4 regions of the Staphylococcus sp. IVB6214 genome follow, and region 1 is predicted to be linked to each of the others. Evidence: riboswitches for the same ligand, from Rfam matches in the RefSeq annotation. Region 1 holds a riboswitch; each other region holds the start of a gene.
What was found. A riboswitch is a leader RNA that binds a small molecule or an ion and turns the genes downstream of it on or off. The one in region 1 is predicted to bind S-adenosylmethionine.
Positions count from the first base shown of each region.

Region 2: it holds a riboswitch for S-adenosylmethionine, as region 1 does, so the genes downstream of both, MUA51_RS02585 (methionine ABC transporter ATP-binding protein) here and MUA51_RS08360 (M20 family metallopeptidase) in region 1, are expected to answer to the same signal.
Region 3: it holds a riboswitch for S-adenosylmethionine, as region 1 does, so the genes downstream of both, MUA51_RS10290 (O-acetylhomoserine aminocarboxypropyltransferase/cysteine synthase family protein) here and MUA51_RS08360 (M20 family metallopeptidase) in region 1, are expected to answer to the same signal.
Region 4: it holds a riboswitch for S-adenosylmethionine, as region 1 does, so the genes downstream of both, metK (methionine adenosyltransferase) here and MUA51_RS08360 (M20 family metallopeptidase) in region 1, are expected to answer to the same signal.

Region 1 covers NZ_CP094723.1:1,697,312-1,700,652, reverse strand. Annotated here, with positions in the region: gene MUA51_RS08375 (pyrimidine-nucleoside phosphorylase) at 1-416, shown strand, start outside; gene MUA51_RS08370 (DoxX family protein) at 436-789, shown strand; gene MUA51_RS08365 (S-ribosylhomocysteine lyase) at 841-1,308, opposite strand; SAM riboswitch class I at 1,546-1,650, shown strand; gene MUA51_RS08360 (M20 family metallopeptidase) at 1,748-2,929, shown strand; gene ldmS (L-aspartate--L-methionine ligase LdmS) at 2,926-3,341, shown strand, end outside.
Region 2 covers NZ_CP094723.1:530,688-534,028, forward strand. Annotated here, with positions in the region: gene MUA51_RS02570 (arsenate reductase family protein) at 1-155, shown strand, start outside; gene gcvH (glycine cleavage system protein GcvH) at 225-605, shown strand; gene MUA51_RS02580 (thioredoxin family protein) at 743-1,060, shown strand; SAM riboswitch class I at 1,100-1,208, shown strand; gene MUA51_RS02585 (methionine ABC transporter ATP-binding protein) at 1,304-2,332, shown strand; gene MUA51_RS02590 (methionine ABC transporter permease) at 2,325-3,020, shown strand; gene MUA51_RS02595 (MetQ/NlpA family ABC transporter substrate-binding protein) at 3,044-3,341, shown strand, end outside.
Region 3 covers NZ_CP094723.1:2,090,816-2,094,156, reverse strand. Annotated here, with positions in the region: gene nrdD (anaerobic ribonucleoside-triphosphate reductase) at 1-609, shown strand, start outside; gene nrdG (anaerobic ribonucleoside-triphosphate reductase activating protein) at 606-1,145, shown strand; SAM riboswitch class I at 1,239-1,338, shown strand; gene MUA51_RS10290 (O-acetylhomoserine aminocarboxypropyltransferase/cysteine synthase family protein) at 1,445-2,728, shown strand; gene adcA (zinc ABC transporter substrate-binding lipoprotein AdcA) at 2,907-3,341, shown strand, end outside.
Region 4 covers NZ_CP094723.1:1,433,342-1,436,682, reverse strand. Annotated here, with positions in the region: gene pckA (phosphoenolpyruvate carboxykinase (ATP)) at 1-1,456, opposite strand, end outside; SAM riboswitch class I at 1,717-1,823, shown strand; gene metK (methionine adenosyltransferase) at 1,935-3,140, shown strand; gene MUA51_RS06910 (nuclease-related domain-containing protein) at 3,191-3,341, shown strand, end outside.

The sequences.
Region 1 (3,341 bases):
TAAAAGGTGTCATTGAGAACGGTAAAGCACTTGAAAAATTCAAAGTTTTCTTGAGCAATCAAGGTGGAGACGCATCTGTTGTAGATGATCCATCTAAGTTACCAACTGCGAAATACACGTTCGAATTGCCAGCTAAACAATCTGGTGTTGTGTCTGAAATGATTGCAAATGAAATTGGTATTGCTTCTATGATGTTAGGTGCAGGCCGTCAAACAAAAGAAGATACAATTGACTTAGCTGTAGGTCTTGTATTAAATAAAAAAGTTGGCGACAAAGTTGAAGAAGGCGAATCACTATTAACAATTTATGCAAACCAAGAAGATGTTGAACAAGTGAAAGAAAAATTATATGATAATATCACAATTAGTGATCGTGGAGAAACACCTACATTAATTCACGAAGTGATTACAAAATAAGTATAAAGGATTGAATATAATGAAATGGATAAGTCGACAACTGTTAGCAATCTTATTTACGGGGGCGGGTTACTTACACTTTAAACGTGAACGTAACTTCACAAATATTGTGCCGCACTATTTACCGTTTAAGAAGGAGATTGTATGGATAACGGGTGTCATGGAACTGATCTTTGGTATTGGCTTGGCGTTGAGAAAACCTGGATACTGGTTTAAACATGCGATGATTGCATTTTTATGGGCAGTATTCCCAGCTAATATTTATATGGCACGTCAGGGATTACCACTTGGTGACAAAGTGTTACCAAAATCCGTTTTATATGGTCGGCTTCCATTGCAATTTGTCTTAATGGCATGGATACGCAAACTTTAATCCAAAAAACACGGGTGCAATTGCATCCGTGTTTTTTACGTTTAATTTACTTTATCCTTCACCGAAGACATCGTGCCATTGATCACGCTTGTCTAAAAAAGCTTGTGCAATTACTTTTGCACCTTCTAATGAGTGAGAAGCAGCCCAGCCACATTGTACTTCATTGCAAGCAGGAACTTTTGTTGCATTAAGGACATCTTGAATCGTTTTTTCAATGATGTTTAATACATCTTCATAGTCATCATGATTAATAAATGAGACGTAAAAACCTGTTTGACAGCCCATAGGACTTAAATCAACCACTTTGTCTGAATGGTTTCGAATATTCTCTGCCATTAAATGTTCTAATGAGTGTAAGCCTGGCATGTCCATATGTTCTTTGTTTGGTTGTTTAAAACGAATATCGTATTTGTGGATTTCGTCACCGTTGTTCCCAGTCATTTTACCAGCTAAGCGGATATAAGGGGCAACAACTTTAGTATGGTCTAGGTTAAAACTTTCAACATTCATTTTTGGCATTGTGATAACGCCTCCTTTATAGTTTATCGTTATTTTATCATATTCAGAAGAAACTAACAGGGACATGATTTGAATTTTGAATATGTGGGTATAGATTTGAAAACAATAAAAGGTTCTATGTATAGGATATGCTGTCGAGTAGACGGAAATAACTCGTTTACAAAGATTTTAGAAAATATTGAAAAAATGACATGACAAATGATCGTAAATCCGATAGAATAAGTAATAATTAAATATAATTTATCAAGAGTGGTGGAGGGAATTGGCCCTGTGAAGCCCTGCAACCTCATCGGTGACGATAAAGGTGCTAAATCCAACAGCAAGTTAGCTGACAGATAAATGACGTGGACAAGATATTATCAACTTTGTACATACCGCACTTGATAAATGTAGCGCTCGTACAAGGTTGATATTTTTTTGAAAGGAGCTTTTTGCATTGATAACAGTAAAACAACAGATCCTAGACTATATAGATAACCATAGGCTGAACTATTTGGACATGAGTCATCAAATACATGAGCGCCCTGAATTAGGAAATGAAGAACTATTCGCATCACGATTATTAATTGATCATTTAAAGCAACATGATTTTGAAGTGACACGTGATATTGCTGGTCATGCGACGGGCTTTATTGCAACTTACCAATCTGATAAACCGGGTCCAAGAATTGGCTTTTTGGCTGAATATGATGCGTTACCTGGACTTGGACATGCTTGTGGACATAACATTATCGGAACAGCCAGTGTATTAGCTGGTGTTGCATTGAAACATGTTGTCGACGAGATTGGTGGGACTGTTGTCGTATACGGCTGTCCAGCAGAAGAAGGCGGCGAAAACGGCTCTGCCAAGGCGTCGTATGTTAAAGAAGGGCTTATAGATGTTGACGTAGCATTGATGATACATCCGGGCAATGAAACGTACCCAACGATTCATACTCTTGCAGTTGACGTGTTGGATATTAAGTTCTTCGGACGTAGTGCGCATGCTTCAGAAAATGCGTATGAAGCACGTAACGCACTCGATGCAATGTTAAGCTTCTTCAACGGTGTTGCTCAGTTACGTCAACACATTCAACCGTCTGAACGCGTACATGGTGTGATCTTAGATGGTGGGAAAGCAGCGAATATTATTCCTGACTTTACACATGCACGTTTTTACACGAGAGGGACAACACGAAAGTCACTGGATGTTCTCACTGAACGTGTGCACGATATTGCCAAAGGGGCTGCACTACAAACAGGCTGTAACTATGAATTTGGACCGATTCAAAATGGTGTAAATGAATTTATTAAAGCACCATTGTTAGATGACCTATTTGAGAAATATGCAACGGAACTCGGTGAAGAAGTCAGTCATGATGACTTTGGATTTGGATCAACAGATACAGGTAACGTAAGTCACGTTGTACCAACAATTCATCCGCATGTAAAAATTGGTCCAAGAAGCTTAGTAGGCCATACACATCGTTTTAGAGAAGCTGCAGCTAGTCCGATGGGTGATAAGGCGCTAATTAAAGGGGCAAAGATTATTGCGTTGATGGGCGCAAAATTAATTCAAGATCCAGCGCAACTTGAGAAAATACAACAAGAACATCAATTATTAAGGGAGCATTTATTATGACCGATGTAAAAAATACCCAGTCTTATTTGACGATGTCTGAGTTGTATTCAAGTGATGTCGTATATTCATCTCGACCTTCATATGTGTCGAACCCTTGGTTAGAACCCGATGAACATCAATCTAACTTCTTATCTGCGAGAGAATTGCTGATAGCGGATATGCCCGTAATTGTTCATGAAGCAAGTGTGACAGATAAGTTAGCGCAATTATTTGCGATGATTCATCGTCGTATTCCTGATAATTTGTATTCTTTTAGAGATCAAACATCATATGAAACTTTGTTACAACGACTTGTATATGAAGAGGGACGGAAAGTTTATTTTCAATATGTACATGGTGATGATATCGTCCCTGCTGACAAGTATGCGATGAATAAACAGACTTTTATTGATTTGAATAACAAGTCAAAAAT
Region 2 (3,341 bases), 1.0 Mb from region 1:
TAAACTTAAAAGATAAACTTGCAGATATGTCTGATGACGAGAAACTGGCATTGTTAGCAACAGATGGCATGCTTGTTAAACGTCCATTAGCAGTTTCTGGAGATAAAATTACTGTTGGATTTAAAGAAGAAACGTATCGCGATACATGGCTTTAAGAAAATAGTTGATAGAAAGTCTGCAATGTGTCAGAATAAATATAACATTAACAATTGGAGGGGATTCAAGTGGCAGTGCCAAGTAATTTAAAGTATTCAAAAGAGCATGAATGGGTAAAAGTAGAAGGTAATACAGCAATCATCGGTATTACAGACTTCGCACAAAATGAATTAGGCGATATCGTATTCGTTGAGCTTCCTGAAGTTGACGATGAAGTATCAGAAGGCGATACATTCGGTAGCGTAGAATCTGTAAAAACAGTTTCTGAACTATATTCTCCTGTTTCAGGAAAAGTTGTTGAAGTGAATGAAAACTTAGAAGATGAACCAGAAGCTGTCAACGAATCACCATACGAAAATGCATGGATGGTAAAAGTAGAATTATCAGACGAAAGTGAGTTAGAAGCATTATTAGATGCAGCTGCTTACGAAGAAATGATTGGTGAATAATGTATCATAATCTCGAGATGAAGCTGTAATTTGCAGTTTCATTTCGAGATTTTTTGTGTAACAAGCCGATATAGTAGCATATCTTTGTGTAAGGTGCTACGCTCATCCTAGAATAATAAGGTGAAGGGTTGTACGAAATGACACAGAATGATGCACAAGATGAGATGCTGACAAAACATTTCGATGAAGAGCTACATCTCATTTTTGGTTACACAACAATGTGTGGAACATGTAAAGTATCTGAACATATGTTGGATATTGTGAATGATATCTTGCAGTTACCTATAACAAAAATAAACTTAAATTATTATCCAGAATTTAATCAAGAAAATAAGATTATGTCGGTTCCAATTCTGTTGATTATGCGTAAAGATCAAGAGATTGAGAGATTGTACGCTTTTCGATCAGTATCTTTTTTGTTAGAAAAGTTAAAAAAACTTATTGACGAATCTTGATTGCGATGGTATGATTTAAACAATTCAATATTCAGAAAACTCTTATCCAGAGTGGTGGAGGGATGTGCCCTTTGAAGCCCGGCAACCGTCTAGTTATAGAAATGGTGCCAAGTCACATAAAGTTGTAAACAACTTTTGAAGATGAGAGAAAGGTATCTTTAACACATTGCCTTCTCTTTCATTAAAAAAAGAGAAGGCAATTTTTATTTGGCGTAAGAGATGCTTAGCACAAGGAGGAGCAATATGATTGAGCTGAAAAATATTGTAAAAAAATACGAGAGCAAATCCAAATCTGTCACAGCAGTCGACCACGTCAATCTTAACATTGACAAGGGGACAATATACGGAATCATTGGATTCTCTGGAGCAGGTAAAAGTACGTTAGTAAGACTATTCAACTACTTGGAAACACCGACTTCGGGCGATGTCATTATTGGTGGTGACAATATCGGTCAACTGAGTAAACAAGCATTGCGTCAGAAAAGACAAAAAGTGAGTATGATTTTCCAACACTTCAACTTACTTTGGTCGAGAACTGTTTTGGAAAATATTAAATTTCCACTTGAAATTGCAGGTGTCCCGAAAGCTGAAGCAACTGAAAAAGCCAAGTCACTGGTTGCACGTGTTGGTTTGGCTGGCAGAGAACATGCATATCCATCAGAGTTGTCAGGTGGGCAAAAGCAACGTGTTGGGATTGCAAGAGCACTTGCCAACGATCCAGAAGTACTGTTATGTGATGAGGCGACAAGCGCACTCGATCCGCAAACAACTGATGAAATTTTAGATTTACTCTTGCAGTTAAAGAAAGAGCAGAATCTTACAATTATTATCATCACACATGAAATGCACGTGATTCGACGTGTTTGTGATGAAGTAGCTGTCATGGAAAATGGACGTGTCATTGAAGAAGGTAAGGTATCAGAAGTATTTGAAAATCCACAACATCAAGTGACACGACGTTTTGTACAAGAAGATTTACAGCCAGAACATGACTTCGAAAGTATAGCTAATGCATTACAACTTGAGAAAGATGATAAGGTCATCAAGTTAACATTCTCAGGTGAAAATACGACACAACCAGTCGTTTCATATATTGCAAGAAAACATAATGTAACTGTGAACATTTTAGAAGGTAATATCAAGCAAGCCAAAACGGGAGCGGCAGGATTTTTACTCCTACATATCCCGGCTATTTCACAGGAAAACTTTAATCATTTACAACATGATTTAGAGTTGCAAAACATTCAAGTTGAGGTGATTAAACATGGGTAAGAGTTTTAGTGAAATCTTGAATGAGATGATCACAATGCCGAATGTTCGTTGGCCAGAAGTTTGGATTGCAACGTATGAAACACTATATATGACTGTGATTTCAACAGTATTTTCATTTGTTTTAGGTTTGGTTCTAGGCGTTATTTTATTCTTAACGTCCAAGAGTAAGTCAAAGGCCGGACGTGTTTTTTATAGCATCGTATCATTCTTTGTAAACTTATTCCGAGCTATTCCGTTCATCATTTTAATCTTACTTTTAATTCCGTTTACAAGCTTAATTCTTGGAACAATCAGTGGTCCAACAGGTGCGCTACCAGCGTTAATCATTGGTGCGTCACCATTCTACGGTCGACTTGTCGAAATTGCACTGAAAGAAATTGATAAAGGTGTTATTGAAGCCGCACGATCAATGGGATCAAATACTTGGACAGTTATATTGAAAGTACTCATTCCAGAATCATTACCAGCATTGATTTCAGGTATTACTGTAACAGCCATTGCATTGGTTGGTTCAACAGCGGTTGCCGGTGTTATCGGTGCAGGTGGATTAGGTAACTTAGCATATTTAACAGGTTTTACACGTAACCAAAATGATGTCATCTTAGTTTCAACGATTTTAATTTTAATCATCGTTTTTGTAATTCAATTCTTAGGGGATTGGTTTACAAATAAAATAGATAAACGATAATTTATAAAAAGGAGCATATAATCATGAAAAGAATTTTATCCATTGCATTAGTTCTTGTTTTAGCAGTCGCACTTGCTGCATGTGGTAACAAAGAAGACAAAAATGATAAGAAAGTTGTTGTAGGTGCATCTCCTGCGCCGCATGCAGAAATTCTTGAAAAAGCAAAACCGTTGTTAAAAGACAAAGGTTATGACTTAGAAGTAAAAGTAATCAATGACTATACAACACCTAACAAATTGTTAGATGCGGGAGAACTTGATGCAAACTTCTTCCAACACACACCATACTTAGATACTGAAAAGAAAGACAAAAAGTACAAAA
Region 3 (3,341 bases), 390 kb from region 1:
AATCCAGAAGCTAAGGCATTTACGATTGATATTTTAAAGGCAATGCGTGACTATCAGTATGCTTGGACGGCAGAACATGATGTATGGTTTAGCATATACAGTACGCCAAGTGAATCATTGACCGATCGTTTTTGTCGTTTAGATTATGAGCAGTTCGGTGCGGTACCTGATGTAACAGATAAAGGCTATTATCAAAACTCTTTCCATTATGATGTGCGCAAAGATGTGACGCCGTTCGAGAAGTTGGACTTTGAGCAAGACTATCCACACTATGCGAGCGGGGGTTATATTCATTACTGTGAGTATCCGAAGTTAGACCACAACAAAAAGGCGTTAGAAGCGGTATGGGACTATTCATATGATCGTGTCAGTTACTTAGGAACGAATATTCCAATCGACCATTGTTATGAATGCGGATTTGAAGGTGACTTTGATACGACAGACACAGGGTATTGCTGTCCAAACTGCGGTAACAAAGACCCCGAAACGGTTGATGTAGTGAAAAGAACATGTGGCTATCTTGGTAACCCAGTGCAACGCCCAACGATTGAAGGACGACACAAGGAGATTTGTGCACGGGTTAAACATATGAAGGTGCCGAAATCATGAAAGGCGCACCGTTAATACAGGGATCCGGATACATTGCCAAAATTGAAACGCATAGTTTTGTCGATGGTGAAGGGGTTCGTTGCAGCCTTTATGTATCGGGGTGTCCGTTTCGTTGTCCGGGTTGTTACAATGTCGCAGCACAACATTTTCGTTATGGTGAACCATTCACGGATCCGATTATCGATGAAGTAATCTCAGCTTGTGAACCTTCGTATATTTCAGGGTTGAGCATTCTCGGTGGTGAACCTTTCTGCAACTTAGCGGTTATTGTACCGTTAATCCGTGCGTTTCGTCATCACTTTGGTCATACGAAAGACATTTGGGTGTGGACAGGTTATCAACTCGAGTATTTGTGGTGTCAAGATGATGAACGCAAGACAATCCTTCAAAATATCGATGTCCTTGTGGACGGGATGTTTATACAACATCTCTATCGTCCTAATCTTGCCTATCGTGGCTCGCTGAACCAACGGGTAATTCATATGCCGACCTTTAGAGAAACATTCTCGGTAGGACGTGCCATCTATGTTGAATAAATATCTCGGAATTCGAAAAAGATTGGTTGACTTTCGGAATTTTCTGATATATGATAGCGTTACATTTAAAAAGTAACAGGTGACAATAAATATATCTTATCAAGATTGGTGAAGGGACAGGCCCTATGAAACCAGGCAACCTATTGAGTTAGGTGCTAATTCCTGCAGGTGATACGAACCTGAGAGATAAGTCTTTTATAATCAAATCGACTATTGATTATACGAATAGATACACACAGGAAATCTTGATACAAGTTGAGATTTGCCTGTGTGCTTTTTTATTTATAGGAGGGAATCATATGGCGGAATCATTCGAATTTGAAACATTGCAATTACATGCAGGACAAGAGGTAGATGCAGTGTCCAAGTCACGTGCTTTGCCGATTTATCAAACGACTTCATTTACATTTGATGATACAGGGCATGCAGCAAGATTATTTGGGTTAGAAGAAGTGGGGAATATTTATACACGATTAACAAACCCAACGACGGCAGTGTTAGAGACACGTGTTGCCGAATTAGAAGGTGGCGTTGCGGGTGTTGCAGTGGCGTCAGGTATGGCAGCAATAACGTATGCTATTCAAGCCGTAGCACAAAATGGCGATCATATCGTAGCTAGTGACAAATTATATGGTGGCACACACACGCTTTTCAGTCATACATTACCTAAGTTTGGCATTGAAGTGACATTAGTAGATACAACGAAAGTGGAACAAATTGAAGCAGCAATCCGTCCAAATACAAAAGGACTTTTCATTGAAACAATCGGTAATCCAGAAGGGAATATTGATGACTTTGATGCTTTAGCCACTGTGACAAAGAAACATGGTATTGTGCTCATCGTCGATAATACATTTGCATCACCCTACTTATTCCGTCCGATTGAGTACGGTGCAAATATTGTGGTTCACTCAGCAACGAAGTTTATCGGTGGTCACGGTACGTCAATGGGCGGTGTCATCGTGGATGCAGGTAACTTTGACTGGGGGGATGGCAAGTTCCCAGGGTTAAGTGAACCAGATCCGTCATATCATGGACTTGTGTTCAAAGATGCTTTTGGTGAAGCAGCATTAGCATTCAAAATCCGCACAACACTTTTGCGTGATACAGGTGCGGCACTATCGCCATTCAACGCCTTTTTATTAACTCAAGGGTTAGAAACATTGTCACTTCGTCTTGAACGTCATGTTGAAAATGCAGAAAAAGTCGCGCATTATTTAGAAGGACATGATCAAGTGGCTTGGGTGAAATATGCTGGTTTAGAATCAAATGAGTACTATGAAAATAAACAGCGTTATTTACCAAAAGGAGCAGGATCTATCTTTACATTTGGCGTGAAAGGCGGTTATGAAGCAGGAAAGCAGTTCATCGAAGGACTGGAACTGTTCTCATTACTCGCTAACGTAGGAGATGCGAAGTCATTAGTGATTCATCCAGCATCAACAACACACCAACAATTAACGGAAGAAGAGCAGCGTGCAGCAGGTATTGAGCCGGAAACAATCCGTTTGTCTATCGGTATTGAACATATTAACGACATTATTGCTGACTTAGACCGTGGTTTTGCAGCAATTCAATCATAAATACGAGACACTTTGGAAACCTTTTACGCAGGTTTCTGAAGTGTCTTTATTTGTGTGATTAAATAAAATAAGCATAAAAAAAGTTGACAAATGAACAAAAAACGTCATTGCACATTTGTCTAGTCTCATGTATAATTCTAATCGTAATGATTACTATTTGAAGGAAGGCGTCTAATAAATGAAGAAAAGTTTAAAAGTAGTAGCGACAGCAGCACTTGCAAGCTCGTTATTAGTAGCATGTGGTCAGTCTGATGATAATAAAGCTTCTTCAGGCGACAAGATGAAAGTAACAACAACAGTTTATCCGCTCCAATCATTTGTTGAACAAATCGGTGGGAAACACGTCGAAGTGGATTCTATTTACCCTAAAGGTGCGGACTTACATAGTTTCGAGCCATCACAAAAAGATATTATTAACGCGAGTAAATCAGATGTGTTCGTATACACAGGTGATAATTTAGATCCAGTTGCTAAGAAAGTAGCCGGTGCAATCAAGAAAGACGATCACAAGTTATCTCTTGAAGATAGCCTTGATAAGACAGAGTTATTAACAGACCAACATGAACATGATCACGAAGGTGAAGCGCACGATCACGATCATGAAGGCGAAGAT
Region 4 (3,341 bases), 260 kb from region 1:
CATTTTTAGGTTGTAGAATTGTTGTTGGTACGCCTTCAATTTCAGTTGGAATACTTAAACCAAAGATTTCATCTTCTTCAAACGTACTGTTTTTCAGAGAACCGTTAATTGCGCTGTTTACCATTTTACGTGTGTATTTCAATTCGATACGGTTACCTTTTCCGTATACGCCACCAGTCCAACCTGTGTTCACTAAGTAGACATCTACTTCGTGTTTGTCAATTAAGTCACCAAGTAAGTCAGCGTACACTTTTGCATTCAATGGTAAGAATGGTGCACCGAAGCAAGTTGAGAATGATGGTTGCGGCTCAGTGATGCCACGTTCAGTACCAGCAAGCTTAGATGTGAAACCACTTAGGAAGTGATACATTGCTTGGTCTTTGCTTAACTTAGAAATGGGTGGTAATACACCGAAAGCATCTGCAGTTAAGAAAATAATCGTGTTTGGATGTGATGCTTTTGAAGGTACAACAATATTGTCGATATGTTCAATAGGGTATGCTGCACGTGTATTTTCTGTATATTTGTTATCATCGAAGTCGATATAACCATGTTCATCAACAACTAAGTTTTCTAATACTGTACCGTAACGAATCGCATCAAAAATTTGTGGTTCTTTTTCAGCTGACAAGTTGATTGCTTTTGCGTAACAACCCCCTTCAATGTTAAATACACCATTTTCATTCCAGCCGTGTTCGTCATCACCTATTAATTTGCGATCTGGATCCGCAGATAAAGTTGTTTTACCAGTACCTGATAAACCGAAGAATAACGCAACATCGCCTTTACGACCTACGTTAGCTGAACAGTGCATACTCATGATGTCACGTTTAGGAAGTAGATAGTTCATCACAGAGAAGATAGACTTTTTCATTTCTCCTGCATATTCTGTACCACCGATGAGTACAGTTTTATGTTTGAATGACACGATAACGAATGTTTCAGAACGTGTGCCGTCTTTTTCAGGATCTGCTTTAAATGTCGGTGCAGAAATGATTGTGAAGTCAGCTTTGATTTTTTCTGCTTCGCTCTTAGAATGTGGACGAATAAACATATTTTGTGCGAAAAGGTTATGCCATGCGAATTCATTCACAACTGTTAATTTTAGTTGGGAATCCTTGTCGCTTCCGGCATAGCCGTTGAATACGAACACTTCGTCTTTAGCATCTAAATACTCTAATACTTGATGGTATAGATTTAAAAACTTGTCCTCAGAAATAGGTTGGTTTACAGTACCCCAGTCGATGTCATCGATGACTTGTGGATTATTAACGATATATTTATCTTTTGGAGAACGCCCCGTATATTCTCCAGTTTTTGCGTTAATTGCTCCAAGCTCTGTTAATTCTGCCTCGCCACGACTCAAAATTTTGTTGTAGAGTTCAGTTTTTGTAAGCTGCAGATGAGAAGTAGGCTTGTCAATCAATGCATTCAGTGCACTTGTATCAAATGACATGATGAATCCCTCCAATAGTTTCTTCTTTAATGTAAGCCTTTACAATTACAGAGTATAACATATTTGGGTAATAATCCCTATAAAAATTCTAAAAAAATTACGGGTGATTTTCTTCGAGGGAAATGACGGATTTTGCATGGAAATATAGGAAATATAAGGGTTTGTTTGATGGCGTTTTCATGAAATGATCATCTAGTATTTGAATACATTTGTGAAATTGACACATGATCAAAATTTATGTAATATAAAAGCAACGGATTCTCTTATCCTGAGTGGTGGAGGGACATGGACCCAATGAAACCCAGCAACCTCTTTTAACGAAGAAAGGTGCCAAACCGTTTGCAGGCGATAGCCTGAACGATAAGAGCGAATGGACGTTGAGCCTTCACTCTATGTATGTGCCGTAGTGGTGAAAGGCTCTTTTTATTTGAGCTCAGATAAAGAGAGTGTTCGTAATCTATTTTTAAAGGAGCATATTATGACAAATAATAAACGATTATTTACTTCAGAGTCTGTTACTGAAGGTCATCCGGATAAGATTGCTGACCAAATTTCAGATGCAATACTTGATGAAATTCTGAAAGGAGATAGTCATGCACGTGTTGCTTGTGAAACAACAGTAACAACAGGTATGGCTCTCATCGCAGGGGAAATAACTACGTCGACATATGTGGATATCCCTAAAGTAGTACGTGAAACCGTTAAGCAGATTGGTTACACACGTGCTAAGTATGGTTATGATTATAAAACAATGTCTGTATTAACTGCGATTGACGAACAATCTCCTGATATTGCACAAGGTGTAGACCGTGCATTGGAATATCGAGATGCATCGAATGACGAAGTATTGAATATTGGTGCAGGTGACCAAGGACTTATGTTTGGTTATGCAACAAATGAGACAGCATCATTTATGCCACTACCAATTGATTTATCGCATAAATTAGCGAAACGTCTGACAGATGTTAGAAAAGATGGCACATTAGACTATTTACGTCCAGATGGAAAGGTTCAAGTGACTGTTGAATATGATGAGAACGATCAACCGAAGCGTATCGATACGATTGTTATATCATCACAACATCACGAAGAAGTTGCACTTGATCAAATTCAACGAGACATTAAAGAGTATGTCATCTATCCAGTAGTACCTGAGACGTTATTGGATGATGAAACGAAATTTTTCATCAATCCAACAGGTCGTTTTGTAATCGGTGGACCACAAGGTGATGCAGGTCTGACAGGTCGAAAAATTATCGTAGACACATATGGTGGATACGCACGACATGGCGGGGGTGCATTCTCAGGTAAAGATCCAACGAAAGTGGACCGTTCAGCAGCTTATGCGGCACGCTATGTAGCTAAAAATATCGTAGCTGCAGGATTTGCTGATAAATGTGAAGTTCAATTGGCATATGCGATTGGTGTCGCACAGCCAGTATCTATCGCTATTGATACGTTTGGAACGGGTACTGTTTCTGAGGAGTCATTGATTCAAGCAGTGCGTTCTCACTTTGACTTGAGACCAGCCGGTATCATCCAAATGTTAGACTTACAACGTCCAATCTATAAACAAACAGCAGCGTACGGACACTTCGGACGTACAGATGTTGAATTGCCATGGGAGAAAACAGACAAAGTAGACGTATTGAAAGAGGCAGTTCAAGCGTATACAGCTCAATAATGAATTTATAGCGTATTGTATAAATGTAAACAAAAGGAAGGATTTTAAAAATGACACAGTTTGGCCCAATGGAAATAGGCTTGTATGTTGCCGTAGGGATTGCAGTTATTTGTTTTATTATGTTTTTAGTTGCACTGAATCGCAAAAAGAAAGCACAACAAAGAATTGAAACACAATACAAAGAAAAAGAAGAAAAATTAA